DNA from 3 places in the Polycladomyces abyssicola genome. Region 1 is predicted to be linked to each of the others. Evidence: riboswitches for the same ligand, from Rfam matches in the RefSeq annotation. Region 1 holds a riboswitch; each other region holds the start of a gene.

Evidence for each region. A riboswitch is a leader RNA that binds a small molecule or an ion and turns the genes downstream of it on or off. The one in region 1 is predicted to bind thiamine pyrophosphate.
Region 2: another riboswitch for thiamine pyrophosphate. It lies ahead of KI215_RS10690 (thiamine phosphate synthase); the one in region 1 lies ahead of thiC (phosphomethylpyrimidine synthase ThiC).
Region 3: another riboswitch for thiamine pyrophosphate. It lies ahead of KI215_RS14680 (ABC transporter substrate-binding protein); the one in region 1 lies ahead of thiC (phosphomethylpyrimidine synthase ThiC).

Annotation. Positions count from the first base shown of each region.
Region 1 covers NZ_AP024601.1:508,513-514,974, reverse strand. The annotation lists gene KI215_RS02650 (ABC transporter ATP-binding protein) at 1-432, opposite strand, end outside; gene KI215_RS02645 (MDR family MFS transporter) at 639-1,910, opposite strand; gene KI215_RS02640 (hypothetical protein) at 2,121-2,378, shown strand; TPP riboswitch at 2,430-2,540, shown strand; gene thiC (phosphomethylpyrimidine synthase ThiC) at 2,681-4,432, shown strand; gene KI215_RS02630 (hypothetical protein) at 4,919-5,080, shown strand; gene KI215_RS02625 (hypothetical protein) at 5,437-5,631, shown strand; gene KI215_RS02620 (fructosamine kinase family protein) at 5,804-6,462, shown strand, end outside.
Region 2 covers NZ_AP024601.1:2,115,394-2,121,855, forward strand. The annotation lists gene ftsW (putative lipid II flippase FtsW) at 1-512, shown strand, start outside; gene KI215_RS10675 (thiazole synthase) at 652-1,419, opposite strand; gene thiS (sulfur carrier protein ThiS) at 1,424-1,627, opposite strand; gene thiO (glycine oxidase ThiO) at 1,635-2,759, opposite strand; gene KI215_RS10690 (thiamine phosphate synthase) at 2,789-3,469, opposite strand; TPP riboswitch at 3,487-3,590, opposite strand; gene KI215_RS10695 (hypothetical protein) at 3,671-3,895, opposite strand; gene KI215_RS10700 (hypothetical protein) at 3,913-4,119, opposite strand; gene KI215_RS10705 (hypothetical protein) at 4,142-4,351, opposite strand; gene KI215_RS10710 (spore germination protein) at 4,455-4,664, opposite strand; gene KI215_RS10715 (2Fe-2S iron-sulfur cluster-binding protein) at 4,824-5,117, opposite strand; gene KI215_RS10720 (DedA family protein) at 5,152-5,760, opposite strand; gene KI215_RS10725 (hypothetical protein) at 6,049-6,321, opposite strand; gene KI215_RS10730 (1-phosphofructokinase family hexose kinase) at 6,403-6,462, opposite strand, start outside.
Region 3 covers NZ_AP024601.1:2,950,834-2,957,295, reverse strand. The annotation lists gene KI215_RS14700 (ABC transporter permease) at 1-33, shown strand, start outside; gene KI215_RS14695 (ABC transporter ATP-binding protein) at 165-902, opposite strand; gene KI215_RS14690 (ABC transporter permease) at 886-1,659, opposite strand; gene KI215_RS14685 (thiamine-binding protein) at 1,643-1,942, opposite strand; gene KI215_RS14680 (ABC transporter substrate-binding protein) at 1,944-2,942, opposite strand; TPP riboswitch at 3,027-3,137, opposite strand; gene KI215_RS14675 (cell wall-binding repeat-containing protein) at 3,553-5,766, shown strand; gene KI215_RS14670 (DUF2283 domain-containing protein) at 5,922-6,323, shown strand; gene KI215_RS14665 (zinc-binding dehydrogenase) at 6,403-6,462, opposite strand, start outside.

The DNA.
Region 1 (6,462 bases):
GATCAGTTCCATGGCCCGCCTTTTGGGATTGGGTACTCGGCGTGTTTGCGCCAGATACATCAGCGAATGTTCGACCGAGATGGTTTGATCCATTTTTCGAAGCGGCGGCACATAACCGATGCGCTGTTTTACCTTTGCCAGCATCGGATCATCTGCCATCGCGGCACCGGATTTTGACCACATGCAGAACGAGCCATCATCACTGCGATATGTCACGCGCCCGTCATCTGGTACCAACTGCATGGCTGTCAGGCGCAACAATGTGCTTTTGCCCGAACCTTTGGGACCCAGAACGGCGGTGATGCCGGGCCGAACGGTCGCGGAAAAATCGAGCAAACCAATCGAAGGCGTCGGTATCCGGGATGAGACACGACCTTTCTGCTTCGGCTTCATACGGAATATTTTACTGACATGGGACCACTCGATCCGCAACGGAACTCCATCCTTTCGATCCACATCTATTCCAAATGTCGTACTTCTCCGCTGGTTTTCCATCATCTCGGGAATCCATTACGCAGCACAATTCGACATGTTCGACAAAAGGAACGCGGAATCCTTTTTTCGCCTACGACTTTTGTAGTAGAAAAAGGTGGTTCTCTTGTATCTTTATAGACGAAAGCCAGTTCAAAGATGTTTCACTAAACCTGCAATTTTTCCCCAGACACTGAAGAGGAAACAACCGATGTCTCCTGCGATAACCCACATGAGCGAAATTGGTAAACACGCATCCCCATCCAATAGAAATACATCGCACCAATCACCACCAACCCGATCACGGCGAATCCCCAGTGTCCGCCCAACTGTTGAACCAGCCACCCGCCCAAAGACGGCCCCATAAAAAACCCCAATCCCTGAAAGCCGTTGGCACCGAAGTATGTCCCCCGCAAATGATCAGGTGCCAGCCGATCGATGAACAAGCTGTTAGTGGGGAAGATCAGGATTTCCCCCACGGTCAGGATTACCATGCCGATGACAAACCATGCTTCATGTTGCCCGACGGCGAAGCAGCCCATTCCGGCAGCGAACAGGATCGTACCGATCAGCAGGCTTTGCAGGATGGGACGTTTCTCACTCCACCGGGTCAAGAGCATCTGCAAAATAACGACCAACCCGGCATTGATCGCCAACAGAATCGAAAACAACAGTTCCCCGTTCACCACGTTTTGCTTCAAGTACAAAGGCAGCGTCGTTTCGATTTGGGCATATCCGATATTGGCCAAGATCGCTCCGGCCAAAAAGAACCTCAAGGCCGCATCGTTTCGCACCACCTGAAATGCAGCCCGCATCCCGACGCGTTCCCGCTCTGTTTGTGTGACATGGGACGTCAAATCATGGCGGTAATGGTTCAACATCAGCAACAGGAGCCAAGCGTAAACGAAATAGACGGTTCCCGTGATCAGAAACGCTGTCTTACCGGCCAGAATTCCTGTCACTGCGCCGATCAGCGGACCGATGACAGCTCCCACATTGATCGCCAGGTAACGAAATCCAAATACCCGGATTCGCCGTTCCGGAGGAGTGATATCCGCCATCAATGCTTGCGAAGTCGGCTCAAAGAAGGAACGGCACACACCGTTCAGCAGGTTGAGCAACATGAAAAAAACAATATGTTCGGCAACAGCAAACCCGATGTACACCCCTGCCCACAGGAACATGGCCGTTACCATCACCGTGCGCCTGCCGAACTGATCCGAAAGATTCCCGCCGACAAAGCCGCAAAACGTCCCCGCCAAGGGTCCCAAGCCCACCGTCAGTCCCGCCAGTGCCGGATCTATCTCCGTATGTTGCGCGAGATAAATGGTCAAAAATGGCAGACTCATAAACATAGCCGCCCGCGAAAATATTGTTCCTCCCACCAAGACCCACACCAAGGGATGGTATTGACTCCAACTCCGCCCCTTACACCTCATGTCCATCCCTCTTTCTTTCTCTCTGATCTTGATCTTCCACCCACACCACATTTCTCCGCTTGCAAAAATTATACCTGATGAGTCTGAATTCGGGAATCCCTGTCTCGATTTCGCGCCTTTTCGATTTTGAGATAATCATTTTTTCTGTGGCAGGCAATCCCATCATCTGCAAAGAATAGGATATAGGAGTTCATAGAGGGAGTGCTGTGGATGTTCGCACCGCTTGTCTTGTGCGTTTATTTTTTGATCGGTTATGCTTACTGGAGAAAGATGGAGGACGGGATCCAGGAGTGGATGGCCACCGGGGACGAGGAGACTGAATCCCTTGCTGCGGAGTATCAACAAGTTGTCGACATGGTAGGGGAGAATAAGGCGTATTTTCTTTTTTCATTTGTCGTGACCATCTTTTGGCTTCCGTTCGAAATCACGATTCTCTTCAGAAGATGGATACGAGTCGAACATGATTGACTTCCTCATTGACCTGGCAGGTATCCTGTGTTAAGTTCAAGTTAGGCAACTGCATATCAACGGGAGCTTGGAGGAGCCAGGCTGAGAGGGCGGGGAACTCTACCGCCGACCGTTTAACCTGATCTGGGTAATGCCAGCGTAGGGAACTGCATTCGATCCTTTATTTCGAAGGGGAGAGGACCGTACGTTGGCGTACGGTCCTTTTTTTCATACCCGTACGCGACGGAATCGGATGCACCTGAACCTGGGGACAGCTTGTGTTGATGTGTGGGTTGCAAAACCAACATCACAGGAGGTTTACGATGTCGGAAACTTTTACGTTCCCCAACAGCAAAAAGGTGTACATCCAAGGTTCTCGCCCGGACATTCGCGTCCCCATGCGGGAAATCACACTTTCTCCCACGACGGGGCGCAACGGCGAAGAGGTACCCAACGAACCGGTTCGAGTCTATGACACGAGCGGGCCCTACACGGATCCGAACGTGGAAACCGACATACGCAAAGGGCTTCCCGCCTTGCGCCGTCCCTGGATTTTGGAGCGGGGCGACGTAGAGGAGTATGAGGGTCGGGAAGTGAAACCGGTGGACGATGGCTATCGCTCTAAAGATCCGCTGGAAAACGAGGATTTGAAACGCTTGAAACGTCGTCCGCTACGGGCGAAAAAGGGCAAAATCGTCACGCAGATGCATTATGCTAAAAAAGGCATTATCACTCCCGAAATGGAATTTGTCGCGTTGCGGGAAAACGTGGACCCCGAGTTCGTTCGGCAGGAAGTGGCGGCAGGACGGGCGATCATCCCGGCCAACATCAACCATCCCGAGTCCGAGCCGATGATCATCGGGAAAAATTTTCACGTGAAGGTGAACGCCAACATCGGAAATTCGGCCGTGACCTCTTCGATCGAAGAAGAAGTGGAAAAAATGCGGTGGGCCACCCATTGGGGCGCCGATACGCTGATGGATTTGTCCACCGGGAAAAACATCCATACCACCCGTGAATGGATCATCCGCAACTGCCCGGTCCCGGTCGGAACCGTTCCGATTTATCAGGCGCTGGAAAAGGTGGACGGCAAACCGGAAGATCTTACGTGGGAGGTCTATCGCGACACCCTGATCGAACAGGCGGAACAAGGGGTAGATTACTTCACCATTCACGCCGGGGTGCTGTTGCGTTACATCCCGCTGACCGCCAACCGCGTCACCGGTATCGTCTCCCGTGGTGGATCGATCATGGCGGCCTGGTGTCTCGCCCATCACGAAGAAAACTTCCTGTACACGCATTTCCGTGAGATCTGCGAGATTCTGGCCGCGTACGACATCTCCGTCTCGCTCGGTGACGGATTGCGCCCGGGATCGATCGCGGACGCCAACGATGAAGCACAGTTCGCCGAACTGAAAACCCTGGGCGAGCTGACCAAGATCGCGTGGGAATACGATGTACAAGTGATGATCGAAGGCCCCGGTCACGTGCCGATGCATAAAATCAAAGAGAACGTGGACCTACAGCAGAAAATCTGCCACGAGGCTCCGTTTTACACGCTGGGTCCGCTGACGACCGACATCGCGCCGGGATACGATCACATCACCTCGGCGATCGGTGCGGCGATGATCGGGTGGTTCGGCACGGCCATGTTGTGCTACGTCACGCCGAAAGAGCACCTGGGCCTGCCCAACAAAGATGATGTGAAAGAAGGCGTGATCGCTTACAAAATCGCCGCCCATGCAGCCGATCTGGCCAAAGGACACCCTGGTGCGCAAAAACGGGATGACGCCCTGTCCAAAGCGCGCTTCGAGTTCCGCTGGATGGACCAGTTTAATCTCTCGCTTGATCCAGAGCGGGCCATGGCCTTCCACGATGAGACCCTCCCGGCGGAACCGGCCAAAACAGCGCACTTCTGCTCGATGTGCGGTCCCAAGTTCTGCAGTATGCGCATCACGCAAGATATCCGGGAATACGCACGGGAAAAAGGATTGGACCTGGAATCGGCCGCAGAAGAAGGCATGAAGGAAAAAGCGAAAGAGTTCCGCGAAACGGGTGCGGAAATTTATCGGTGAACAACAACATAAGCTCCTGCCTGAATTTGGCGGGAGCTTTTTTTTCACATTTGCGTTCGCAAGAAACCATACGTTACTTGTTGCACCGGATCATCCTAAGCCAACGATGCTAGACAAGGAAAACAGAGTTTTCCGAGAAGGACGAGAATAACCTAGGTCGGAGAAGGACCTATTAAAAAATCTACTTTTACCCTGGTTCTGAAACCCAAACAGTATTTTATTAACAGAATAGAATAAAGAAAAAGATACAGGAGGTTAACCCCGATGTTTTTCTTTGACGAGCATCCTTTCCGATCACCGCCTACAAATGAAAATGAGAATAAAAATTTGACACGCGTCAAAGTCCATGTCGATTTGAGTATCTTGTTGAAGATGTTAGAAAGGCAAGAGTCTCAAATTCGTGCCTTACACGCTGAACTGAAAAAGTTACAGCGTCAGAATAGACATTATAGTAAATCCAGAGCAAAACACCGATGAGGTGATATCGTGGATTCGAAAAAAGACTTTGATCGGAAAGATCGGAGAAAAAAAGATCACGATGATGACAATGAAAACAAGAACAAAAACAGAAATATCAACATTATTGATATTGATATCGACATTGATGTTGATGATTACAAGATAAGAAAAAAGATATACAAAGGCTAATGAAGGCTTTCCAACCTCCTGTATCTATCGACCGCAATAAGCGGTCTTTTTGACTTGGCGATGTCCCATAGACACGGAGCCGATCGTCACTGAAAAGATCAAAAGTCATGGAGACCACCACCAATATAAAAATCTACTTTTATCCTAGTTGAGAAACCCAAACAATACTTTGTTAACCGAATAGAATAAAGCAAAAGGTACAGGAGGTTAATTGCTTCTTTGATGAGATTTCTTCCCGAACTCTGCCCAATCAGTCGGTTAGATAAGGCTAGAGTCTCAAATTCGTACCTTACACGCAGAACGAAAAAAGCCAGTGCCAAAGAGAACAGTCTATTAATTCCAAATGAGGTGATATTGTGGATTGGAAAAAAGACTTTGATTTGAAAGGGCAAGATTGGAAAGGTCATGATTGGGGACATCGTAGAAGAGAAGAAGAAGAGGAAAATGAAAACAGAAACAGAAACAGAAACAGAAATACCAACATCATTGACATTGATATCGACATTGATGTTGAAAAAAAACGCCGGAAAAAAGATCCAAATAATAATTAAGATTCTCCAACCTCCTGTATCTATCGACCGCCATTCGCGGTCTTTTTTATTTTATTAGCAATGATATCGATCATTCAAAGAATATCAGTCCCTCCACCAACAGCAAACACGTTCACGGTTTGTTACAATAAAACATCAAAAGGGTAGCGTGATTCAGCTAAGGAGGGAGCATATGCACTCTCATACGGACATGTCCACTTTACATGAGGCGTTGCAAACCATTGGCGAAACTCCTGATTCCATCGTATCCGTTCAACCGGTTTCCGGGGGCAGTATCAGTAGTGCCTTTCAGGTTGAGACGAACCAACACACCTATTTTTTCAAATGGAAACAGGGTGCCCCCGACGGTTTTTTCCGTGCCGAACGGGACGGGCTTCGTCTGTTGGCCGATGCAGGGGCTCGTGTTCCTGAGGTGTACGCATTCCGTGATGAGCATGACGGCTGGATCTTGATGGAGTGGATTCCCACATCGGGTACCGGAGGCTACTCCCGCCATGCTGCCGCAGCGTTGGGTAGGATGCTGGCCACGCTTCACTCTCATCGAAAGAAAGCGTACGGCTTGGATGCGGACAATTTCATCGGACCTCTCCCGCAAGCAAACGGTTGGATGGACAGCTGGACCGACTTTTACCGAGAGCGACGGTTGCTTCCCCAGATCCAACTGGCCGCCCAAAAACACCGCCTTCCCTCTACGAGAGCGAAACGGTTAAACAGACTGTTGGATCGCCTGGACGAATGGTTGGACGTCACCGACATCCATCCCGCATTGCTTCATGGCGATTTGTGGGGCGGCAACTGGATGACGGGAAAAGGGGATCTGCCTTGGCTGAT
Region 2 (6,462 bases), 1.6 Mb from region 1:
TCACCACCCTGTTCAACCCGTGGAAAAATCCTACCGCGGACGGCTATCAGATCATTCAGTCCCTGTATGCGATCGGCCCCGGCGGATTATCTGGCTCCGGATTGGGCAACAGCATCCAAAAGATGGCCTACCTTCCGGAAGCGCACACCGATTTCATCTTCGCCATCGTGGCGGAAGAGCTAGGCTTCATCGGTGGAACGCTGCTGATCGCCCTCTTTATCGCGCTCATTTTGCGCGGGATTCGCATTTCCCTGCGGGCACCCGACCAGTTCGGCATGCTGCTCGGAATCGGCATTACCTCCCTCATCGGAATCGAAGCCTTGTCCAATCTCGGTGTCGTGACCGCGATGCTCCCGGTTACCGGTGTACCGTTGCCGTTCATCAGCTATGGCGGTTCCTCGTTAATGCTGAGCATGGCCTCTTTGGGCATCCTGCTCAACATCTCCCGTTACACCAACATACCGGCCAAACAGAAAAAATCCCGAGGACCTGTTTCCGTTTCTGGGAGTTAAAAACGCGAATCAGGAGACTTTCCGAACCTGAACAGGGCTGTTCCAGCGGGAACAGCCCTGCAGACTTTGTCAACCACTCGGCCGTTCCCCTCGAGAACAGCCTTGATTGTCAACCATATCATACCATATCATATCTTGCTCATGCAGTCACCATGCCCTCCATCGGACTGCTTGCACTGGCATAACGTTTTTTGGGGATACGCCCCGCTTCGAAGCCCAGACGCCCCGCCTCAACCGCCAACCGCATCGCACGGGCCATTTTTACCGGATCTTCTGCCCCGGCCACTGCAGTATTGAGCAACACCCCGTCTACGCCCAATTCCATTGCTTGCACCACATCAGCCGGAGAACCGATGCCCGCATCGACGATTACCGGCACTTGGGATTGCTCGATAATCCAACTGAGGTTGTACGGATTGAGCAGACCCAGTCCCGTTCCGATCGGTGACCCGCCCGGCATGATCGCATGGGCTCCGGCTTCTTCCAATTTTTTGGCTATCACTGGATCATCGTTCGTATAGGGAAGCACGGTGAAACCTTCTTCCACCAAGATCTTGGTCGCCTCCAGCGTCGCCACCGGATCGGGCAGCAGTGTTTTCGGATCGGCGATAATTTCCACCTTGATCATATCGCACAGTTTGGATGCGCGAGCGAGTCGGGCAATCCGTACCGCTTCCTCTGCGGTAGTAGCGCCCGCCGTATTGGGCAACAGGGTATACTTGCTCAAATCCAGGTTTTCCAAAAAGTTGGGCTGGTTGGGATCACTGATGTTCAATCGACGAACCGCAAACGTCAACACTTCCGCTCCGGATGCTTCCACCGCTTCCCGTTGAACGTCCAAGGAAGAAAATTTCCCCGTTCCAAGAAACAATCGAGATTGAAACGTATACTTGCCTATGGTCAGCATACTTTTAGCCTCCTCCCACAAAATGGACAATCTCCAACGCATCACCTTCTCGCAAAACCGCCGATGCATGGTCTTCCTTCTCCAACACGCGCCGATTGTGTTCCACAACCACAATCCGCCGTTCCAACTGTAGGTGTTGAATCAACCGCTCAACCGTGTCCACCTCCGCGGGCAAGTCATAGGGCTGTCCATTTAACTGAATACGCACTCCCGAATCACCTCCTCGCCGTTGATTCCAAGAGACGATCCGGCGAAAACGGCGCCAGTTCCGGCACCGCCGTGCCGGAGATCAACTCCGCCATCAGCGCACCTGTGATCGGACTCAGTAATATCCCGTTGCGGAAATGGCCGGATGCAACGTACAGGCCACGAACCGCCTCCAACCGGCCCATTAACGGCAACCCGTCCCCGGAACCGGGACGAACGCTCGACCAGTACGACAATACATCGGCTTCAGCCAATGAAGGGACCAGTCGGGTCGCTTCATGAGCCAACCGGTGAATCGCTCCCAGCGAAACACCCGGGGAAAAATCATGCTCCTTCTCCGTCGCGCCTACGACAATGCGGCCGTCCGCTTTGGGCACCAGGTAACACCCGTGAGCAAACAGTGTCTTTCGATGCGGCAGGCGGTTCGGACGAAGAGCGAGCGATTCTCCTTTCACCGGAAATACCGGCAAGTTGAGCCCCAGTCGTCGTGCCAACACACCGCTCCACGCCCCGGCGGCCAACACCACGGCACCTGCGCGGAAAGTCCCAACCACAGTTTCTACACCCGTCACTTGGTCACCGTCGGTGAGAAAACCCGTCACTTCACATCCTTCCAGTAACCGCACACCCAATGCCTGTGCGGCCCGAGCGAACGCCAACGTCAGCCTGGGAGCCGACACCTGGGCATCATCCGGCAAAAATAGCGCGCCTGTGATATCAGCTCTCACTTCGGGTTCGTCCTCGCGAACCGAACGAGTCTCCCACCATTCCGCCCGACCGCCCAATTCCCGCTGCCAACGCGCACGGTCACGCAATTCTTCCGCTTCTGTCCGATCCCATGCCACCCGCAATAACCCTGCGGTGTTCAGCTCGATGTCCAAACCGGTTCGTTCATACAATTCACGCCCCAATTCAGGGAACATCGCCCGGCTGCGGAAGCAAAGGTCGCTCATGGGGCCCGGAAAAGCCATTTCCACCTGTGCACCCAGCATTCCAGCCGCTGCGGATGAAGCGTGGGCGCCTATGCGGTCCCGCTCCAGGACCACGACGTCAGCCCCCTTTTTTGCCAGGTAATAGGCGATCGAACAGCCGATCACACCGCCACCGATGACAATTACGTCCTGTGTTTGCACAGTTTGCTCCTTCCTTTCGCATCGGGAATTTACTCGTTGGTGTCTTTGAAGCGCCGGGCGATTTCCCGCAATTTGCGTGCTTGCTCATCCGGCCGGGGATGATCCATTACCGCCGAAATCACGGCAATACCGGCACATCCCGTTTCCGCTACCTCGGCCATATTTTCGACGGTAATCCCACCCACTGCGATAACTGGAATGCGCACCGCGCGGACGATGCGGGCCAATTCGGCACATCCCCGCGGAGGAATGCCCGATTTGGACGCCGTGTGAAATACATGGCCGAATAATATGTAATCCGCCCCCATCTGTTCGGATCGAAGTGCTTCTTCCAGCGAATGTACCGAACGGCCCACACACAAGCCGCTTGCCAACGGTTTGACCTCCGGCAGCGGCAATCCCTTTTCCGGCAGATGTACCCCTCCACATCCCAGAGAAAGGGCGATATCCATCCGATCGTTCACCACCAGCTGGTCACGTGTGAGCCATCCCTCTTCCAACAGACGTTTGCCCCAGCTCCATATCTCTCGTGCCGGCCTGTTTTTCAATCGCAGATGAAAGCGGTCAATATACGGCCCCGCCTGCCTCGCCACCTGATGAATTTGCTCCCAGGTATGCCGCTGGTCCGTGATCACATGCACTTCCATCGGAATGTCACTTCCTCTGACCATAAAAAAACCGGTATCCATGGGGATACCGGTTGGATGCACGTAAACCTCTCCTGAACATCAACCTTCCCCCACTTCCTTTCGCTGGCATTACCCAGGTCAAGTTCAAAGGGTTAAGGCTCGCGCCTTTCTCAGCACCCATGGTGCACCCCTAGTGGTGGAAATGCAACGTATCACATTTTTCTCTATTCTAACAATCCCGATTACCCGACGTCAACTGTCGATCGGTGACGCTGGACGACGTTAAACCGCTTTTACCTGAATGATCGCCGTATCTATGATATCCCGGTCGTTGATCGGAGACACAATTTGATGGACAGAAGCGTCTCCGATGTAAAAGTTGGTCACATTCGCTTTGATGATGCTTCTGTTGTGGGCGAGGAAGTTCAAACCATGGGAAACATTAACCTTGCCCACGTTGGAAATCTCGTTGACGGACAGTGCCCCGATCACCATGGGTGAAATCACGGCATTCCCTCCTTTGCTCAAACCCCTTTGACTTGAAAAATGGGGGTATCCACCACATCGGAGTCCAATAACGGTCCGAATACGACGGACACCGTCAAATCACCCGCGTTGCTGTTGGCCTCGTTGGTTTTCGAGAAGCTCTCCTGATTGACCAAAAAGTTGACCGGCGCCACATTCAGTTGACCTGTGGTGGAGACGGTGTTGATTTTAAGCACGAACGGCATGCGTCTTCCTCCTTATTGTTTCTTACTTGCGCTGTCCCCATAAACAATCCTTCAAATCCTCGTCCATGATTGCCGCCCACTCTTCCAACCATCCGTGATCCCCATAACCAAGATGAGCAATGTTTTCCTTGATAAAGCTGAATGGCGCCCATTCTACCGTCAAGGGTGCCATATGAACGTTGGCATCGTTTGTCACAGTGTTTACCTTGATTCCGCCAATCGAGATGGGCATCGAACTTCCTCCTTGTCTGACCTAGGGCGTGTCTCATCCCTATCGCGTGCATCACTTTCCGAATCGATGCACGGTCGGATTCCTTGTGGTATGACCCATTCCCTTAGACCTGTTGAATGAGAACAGGGTGATCATTCACGTCCGGATCGACGATCGGGTTGACCGTGCGGATCACCGCGTGGTCACCGGTCGTCGAGGTTCCCACGTTGTTCTTTTGCAAACTGAACGGATAATAAGTCAAATGCGTTCCCACCGTGATGGATGAGGTCGTCGTCACGGCATTTACCTTTAATACCCCTAGCTTGATAATCAATGGGAACTCCTCCTCATCTCAGCCATCGCCTATATTACAGTATGATAGGCGTCCCATTTCGAAACATGGGCATACCAAAATGGGCATTTGCCCATACCCAATAAAAAAAGCCCACCTTCCGGGTTGTTCCGGAAAAGTGGAGACGATTGCGAAGGGGATTCAGGAAGAAGCAGGCACACGCACCTTGACATCGCCGTATATGTAAACCTGACAGGCCAGGCGCATACCGGACACTGTTTCCTCGTCCCCCAGCCGATATCTTTCCAACTCCCCAATTGCATTGAGATGGTCTTCCCCATCCTCCACCTTTACTCGGCAGGTACCACATCTGCCCGTCGTACAGTAAAAAGGAACGGGAACGGATCGCAAGGTGGCCTCCAACAGCAAATTGGCCCCTTCCTCCACTTCAAATTGATGCGTGTCCCCACCTTCTTCCACAATCACTTTGGGCATGGTCGCTTCTATCCCCCGTTCCTATCATGATCCATCACTTTGTGTCGGAATCCACCCGACTCTGCCAAATCGCCCAACCGATCCAGACCAATACGAGGGGAACCACGATCCACAATAAATCCATACCATAGCGATGCAATAGATGGAGCGCGTTTTCCCAATTAGCACCTACCTGATAACCCAAACCGATAAACGTAAGGCACCAAAACAACCCGCCGGTATAGGCGAACAGGCCGAACCTGGTCCATGGGAGGTTGGAGATCCCTGCCAAATAAGCCGTCACATGGCGCACACCGGGAATGAAGTAACCGAAGAACAACACCCAATTGCCGTATTTACGAAACAAAAACTGCGTAATGCGCAATCGACGTCGTGTGATGAAAAACTTTGGTCCATACTTTTTCAAAAACGGATACCCCAATCGCCAGCCCAACAAATAGCTGACAGTAATCCCACACAAGGAACCGATCAGCGCACTGGCAAACGCCAAATATAGATTGAGCCGGCCGACGGAAGAAAGGTATCCGACAAACGTCATCATGATCTCATCTGGCAACGGCAATCCGACGATGCCGAATACCAGAAACAGGAAAATACCGATATATCCGTACTCCAATAACCATTCCATCAACGTTTGTTCCATGTTTCAACCCCGTTTGAAAACCGTTCGCGGCATTCGCGTCAAATAATAGGATACCATACTTTCTTTTGATTCCAAAGCAATGTGATGTTAACAGTCTGTAGTGAATTCATCGACCTCAGGCAGCAGTGAGTGATAATCACCGAATGAGACCGTTTCCCGAATATGATCCGCCAAATCGTACTCCACTGTTTCTTCTTTGAAGCACTCGTCCGTGCCCAAACGATGATGTAACCTGTTGCATGTTCCGATAGAACGATTGAATCCGTATTCCTTCCACCCTTTTCCATTCTATAACTGACTCCAGAAACAGAAAGTCATCGCCCATCGCATCCATGATGGTATAAAAATCCATACGCTCCGCTTGCCGATTTTTGTCCAAATAAATGAGGCCGTAGCTGAAGGAATTGCACCTGAATCCACCACATACCGAGGTTGGCCGTCTTGTTTGACCACTACCACATAGGGTTCCAGTTCTTCATCCCGCTCATGGGCTTCTGATTCCGTGAGCGGCTGTTCAGGCGTTTCCAAATCCCAGTTCGCAAAATACTTCCATGTCCACATGATATGACCCCTCCTCATCAATGATGAATCCAATCCATCATTGTAAGGTATTGAGCCGATTTCAAGATAGTTTGCTGAATATTAGTCTATCACTTTTTCCACGCGAACCTCTTTCAACAACGCCCATACCTGCTGTTTTTC
Region 3 (6,462 bases), 750 kb from region 1:
GGTGTACCCAGTAGATCGGGTTTTCCTGGGTAACCCTTTTTTTCCTTTGATGTTTTGTCTAGAATGAGGTGTCCCGTGTTTTAGGTTTTTGATAAAGTCTGCGGGTCCGAATTTCCTGTCTCCGCTCCACCGCGACGGGAAATTCGGACCCGCTGCATGCATTTTTATGTTGGCAAGAGAAGGTTTTCAATTTCCAGGTGCAGCGCCATCCAATCGGCTGTCCCGCGCAAGGAGAAACGGTCGCCGCGGGAATATGGCACTGAGATCTCCCGAAGTACCCGCATCGGCTGTCGGCTTAAGACATAAATACGATCAGACAGGAGGAGCGCTTCTTCAATGCTATGGGTGATGAAAAGAACTGTTCGCCGTTCCGTTTCCAAAACGGTTAAGAGCCATTGTTGCATGTGGGTGCGGGTAAGAGCGTCTAGCGCGCCGAACGGTTCATCCAGGCACAAGAGCTCCTGTTTGCTGGCCAGGGCACGGATAAACGCAGCGCGCTGTTGCATGCCGCCGCTCAGCTCATGCGGATAACAGTGGGCCACATGGTCAAGCCCCGCCTTTTTCAACAAACTCTGCACATGCGAAGGATCCGGGTGGCCATTCAGCTCTTGGGCCAATCGGACATTTTGTTCAATCGTGCGCCAGGGAAACAGGGAGGGTTGTTGGGGCATGTAAGCGATATGCCCTCTTTTTCCGCGAATGGGTTTGCCGTCGAGCAGAATTTCTCCCCGTTTCGGCTTGTAGATCCCGCCGATGAGATAAAAAAGCGTGCTCTTTCCACTCCCGGAAGGGCCGATCAAAGAGACGAATTCCCCCGGTTTGACCCCGAGCGAGAGGTTTTCAATGATCAGTTGTTGGTCATAGGCAAAAGCCAGTTCTTTCACCTCAAGTTTCACGGCCATCTCCTCCCTTCCTGGTCTGCCAGCGTAAGGTCCAAACTTCAATGAGGGAGATTGTGGCAAAAAGGAGCAAGCTTAAACCCGCGACCAACAAGATGGCCACAAAGACCCGATCCGTTCGGAAGGAGGAAGAGGCCAGTTGCATCATCACACCCAACCCGTCTTTTGCTCCCAGCCATTCCGCAATCACAGCACCCATCACGCTATAGGTGGCCGCCAGTTTGAATCCGGAAAAAAAGGAGGGAAGCGCGGACGGCCATTCCAGTTTAAAAAAGCGTTGCAGGCGCGAAGCTCCCGCCATTTCCATATACCTGATCAGTGTCCGGTCCGTTTGCTGAAAACCATCCAAGGTGGACACGGTAATCGGAAAAAAGCAGACCAGGGCCACGACCATCACTTTCGGTTCCATCCCAAAACCCAGCCAAAGAATGAGCAGGGGAGCGAGGGCGATCAATGGGATGTTTTGCGATAAGATCAGCAATGGGTATATCAATTTCCTCAAAAGACTGGACCAGTGCAAAAAGACGGCTGCCATCAAACCGATGGCCAGACCCAAGAGCAAGCCGCAGATGGCGATCCATGCGGTCGCGAACAAGTTTTCCGGGATGCGTGTCCACTCATGGACCAGGGTTGTGAAGATGCGGGAAGGGGCCGGCAACATCCAAGGATCAATGGACCATAGACGAACAGCCGCCTCCCACAAAAGCAGGAGGACGGCAAAAAACAGGATGGATGGTCCGTAGTTAAACCGTTTCATCATATTTTTGCGTCAACTCTTTCATGGTGATACCATCCACATTGTGATAGATTTTCACGTGCGAAAGGATGCTGCGACAGCCCATCTTCACCATTTCTTCATTCATTTTGGCCACGATGGCAAGGAGCTCGGGCAGTTCGCCTTCCATGGTTGTTTCCAGCGGACCGACCCGGAAAGGCACCCCAGCGTTTTGAATGATTTCAATTGCCCGGTCGACGTAGGGGAACACACTTTCCCCGCCCGGCGTATGCGGGAGAATTTGAATGCTCAAGAGTGTACTGGCCATCTCAATTTCCTCCTTGGGGCAAGAACTGATTGGTAAAAGCTTTACTCGGGTCAAAGTTGCCTTTGAGCAGCTTGTGCTCCTTCATCCAGTTGGCGTACCTGGCCCACACTTCTTGTTTTTGATGGCCCCAAACCGGCGCATCCGCTTGATAACGCGGGCTCAACCATTCTTGACTTTTCTTTACCAGCTTCGGATCGAGGTCAGGAACCGCTTTGGAAAGAATGGAAGCAGCATCGTCCGGGTGATCAATGGCATACTGATATCCTTTGCTCACGGCGCGCATAAACGCTTTGACTGTTTGCGGGTCCTGCTTGATCTCTTTTTCGCTCGTGATCAACACCGGAGTATAGTAATCCAGATCTTTGGAGTAATCGGTCAGATAAATGATGTTCAGCTTCATGCCGCGAAGTTCAGCTTCAATGCCCGTCCAACCGTAATAAATCCATGCAAAATCCACATTGCGTTTGACGATGGAAAAGAAATCCGCATTTCCTGTGTTGATGATTTTTACCTTGTTGGGATCCGCATGATCCCCTTCCATCAGCGACGTGATCATTTGCTTTTCAATCGGGGAACCCCAACCGCCATAGGTTTTGCCCTCAAAATCCTTGGGGCGCTTGATGTTTTTGTTTGCAGGTGAAGCGAATCCCGAAGTGTTATGTTGGATGACCGCCGCGATGGAGACGATGGGTATCCCTTGAGTACGTGCTTCGGTGACATTTTCTTGGTAGCTGACGCCAAACTGGGCGCGTCCGGAAGCCACCATTTGTTCAGCACCGCTCTGTCCCGGTTGAATAATATCCACATCCAACCCTTCTTGTTTAAAATAACCTTTTGCTTTCGCCACATAAAGGCCGGTATGGTTGGTGTTCGGGGTCCAGTCCAGAACGAGCGTCACTTTTTTCAGTCCTTTGCCCGATGAATCGGCCCCCGGCGTACTGCAGGCAGTGGCCATGACCAGCAGGAGAACCAAGCTCAAAAGCCATCCGATCCGTTTCATTGATAGATTCCACCTTTCAAAAAGAAATCAATCCATAAAAGAAAGCGCCTTCCTGATCCGGAGGCGCTGATATGCACAGAAAGCGAACGATTTTCGATCTTTCCCTACGCCGGAATTACCCGGATCAGGTTCCTAGGGTCAGTGTATCGGTACACTTTCTCAGCCGGCCATTATCCAGCTCCCCTCGAATATTCGATTGGTACGGGCTTCATTATACGAAAGCATATCGTTTTTGTCCATAAGAGGGAGGTGATGGAAAGATAAAAAGCCATCTTATCTCGAAAAGCGAACACAAGTAGAAACACTGTCCATCCCTTGAGGGTGTCCCAGTAACAAAAACCGTTCATCTCAAATACAACTTTTTCTATTGGATGAGATTAGGAAAATAGCTTGACTTAAAATAGCTAGAACTTAAAATATTCCTAGCGATGTCAATAGAAGAGGAGGGGACTCTGAGAAGCGCATTTCCGGGCTATACAGGTCGGCAGGAACGGATAGATCTGATTCAATTAATACAAGACAGAAAATTCGCTCAAACACTACTCGGTGTGATACCAGTCATTGATTCTTCCAAGATAAAACATCGCTGAATGGGAGAAGGGGGAATTTCATGCGGCGCCGGAAAAGTCGGCTCCTGATGTATTTGATGGCCGGAATCGCAGCTTTTGTGGCATTTTCCTTACCTGTATATCCCTCCAGTTGGGCCAAGCCTCCGGCGGTGAAGGTGATGGCTGACAATGTTCGTCACCAAATCTGGGGTGACTTCGCCAAGGGAAAAAGCCAAAACGTCAAGATGGAATTGGAAGGTAAACAAACGGTTCTGACACCGAAACAGACTGGTCAGGACGCGGTTTACACTTCGCCGGTCATCCGTTCATCCATTGTATTTACGGATGTCGGTGTCCACTGGAAAAATCGGGCTAAAAACAAGATCAAAGCACAGTCCAACACCCGAATCGACGTGCGCTTTTCTTCCGACGGTCATCATTGGTCTTCTTGGAAGGAGGCCGAAGTCGATGCGGACATGACACCGGGGCCTGGCCACTCGACCGAAACATTCAGCCAATTGATCTACGCCAACAACGGACGATATTTCCAATACCGGGTCCAGATGCATTCGAACAAAAACGTGGTTCCTCGCATTAAGGACATTCAGGTGACGTTCATCAACTCGCGCGATGGGAAAAAAGTGGAGTCCAAGAAGTCTTTCTGGGACATCCTGTTTGAAAAAGTCCACGCCGCAGCCAACAAGCCGGACATTGTCTCCCGAGCAGAATGGGGCGCGGACGAATCCCTGCGCTACAATGCGGACGGAACGGAAAAGTGGCCGCGCGAATACCATTCGGTTTCGCACATTTTCGTCCATCACACGGACACGCCCAACAATGATCCCGACCCCGCCGCTCGCGTGCGTGCCATCTATTACTACCACGCCGTGACCAAAGGCTGGGGCGATATTGCCTATAACGCCATCATCGGCAGTGACGGGCGGATCTACGAAGGGCGAAAAGGGCAGGACAACGATGTGCTGACCAACGGCGTTGTAGGTGCGGGTACGTATGGGTTTAACAAAGGCGGTTTTTCCGTCTCCCTCATGGGCGAGTATCAATCCACCCCGTTGCCCGCCAACATGCGTCAGGCATTGGTGAAATTGTTGGCGTACGTCGCCTCCATCAACAATATCGATCCGACGGGGAAATCGGATTTTGTTCGGGATTACGAAGTGACTGATCCCAACATTCCGAAGGTGGATCACGATGTGCCCAACATCGCCGGTCACCGGGATTCCAAGTACACGCCTGGCACCTACTGCCCCGGCGATTACGTGTACAACGATTTGCCACAAATTCGACAGGATGTGGCGGCGGCCATTCAGGAGAGCAACATCAACACAAACCTGAAACGGCTGGACGGTGCCAACCGTTATGAAGTGGCGGTCAATGTTAGCAAGGAGTTGGAGAACCGCGGCTTCTCCTCGGACACCATCCTGCTGGCACGCGGGGATTTGTACACTGATGCCTTGTCTGGCGGACCGCTTGCCGCCAAGTCGAAGTCCCCCATCCTGCTGACGTCTACCACCTCTTTGCCGACGTCGGTACAGATGGAAATCCAACGTCGTCATCCGGCCAAAGTGGTGATTCTCGGCGGAACAGGCTCCGTATCCACCAACGTGGAAGCGCAGTTGCGTAATCTGGGCGTCCCTGCTGACGGGATCACGCGAATCGACGGACCCAACCGTTTTGCCGTTTCCGCTTCCGTAGCGGAACAAGTGGTGAGCGGTACGCCCACCAACACAGCCATCATTGCCAGCGGATTGACGTTTCCCGATGCGCTGTCCGCCTCAAGCATTGCGGCACAAAGAGGAATGCCCATCCTGCTGGTGGGTACCAACAGCGTGCCTGACCCGATTATGCAGTTCCTGAACAATCATCCGGAGATCAACCAGTTCGTTATCGTGGGTGGTCCGGCGACTGTTTCTGATACGGTGAAAGCGCAGCTGGAGACCAAGGGTACGGTGACCCGCATCAGTGGTGCCAACCGCTTCGAAGTGGGTGTCAACCTGGCGAAGTATTTCAACATGAGCGCTTCCTCTCTCGTCTTTGCACGCGGGGATCAGAACTTCTTCGCGGACGCCCTGTCCGGGGGACCGCTCGCTGGTTTGACCGGTTCGCCGATCTTGTTGACGACACCCACCAAACTGCCGGTGGAAGTGGAAACCTATCTGTCCGAGAATCGTGGGGTATTCCAAAAAGGGTACATCCTCGGTGGAACAGGTTCTGTCTCCACTGATGTGGCACAAAAAATCTCCGGTTACATGCAGTGAACGAACACAACCCAGTGGTACATGCCGCTGGGTTGTTTTTTTAGGGAAAGAGGTTCATATTAGGAGAAAAACCTTTATCATCGCTTTTGTGTTGTCCATTTTGCTCATGGGAAGTACTACCTAAGATTAAAAGGGTGAGAAAGAAGGTGAGCATAATGAAAGCTCAAGTAACTTATGATGATTACGCCGGGATGGGATATATCTATTTCACCCCGCCTACACCGGGATGTGTCGTGAAAACTGTTGAGCTTGAAGTAAATTCGGATTTGATGTTGGATTTTGATCGAAACGGTCGACTGGTTGGAATCGAGTTGGGTGGTAAGACTTCGGATCGTCTTAAGGAATGGGCCGGTCGGAACCATATTTTTGAAAAGCATTTTCACCATGACAAGGGTTATTTTTTCAGATTCATGATGACGGATCTTCCCCATACTCTTCAATACGCCGTTGTTGAACATGTTGTTTTCCACTTCAAAGATGATCGTTACAACGATTTCATCGGGATTGATCTATATGATATTGATCAATATTCAGAGTCGTTTTTAGTTGGTAATTAGGATCCATACAGAAAAAGATTTTTCATAAAAAAGCCCCCATAAAGGGGGCTATTAAAGTTCAAAATAGAAGGAGACGGTTTTACTCGGGAATTTCCAGCAGGATTTTCCCGAACTGATCTCCCGCTTGCATCCGCTTCAC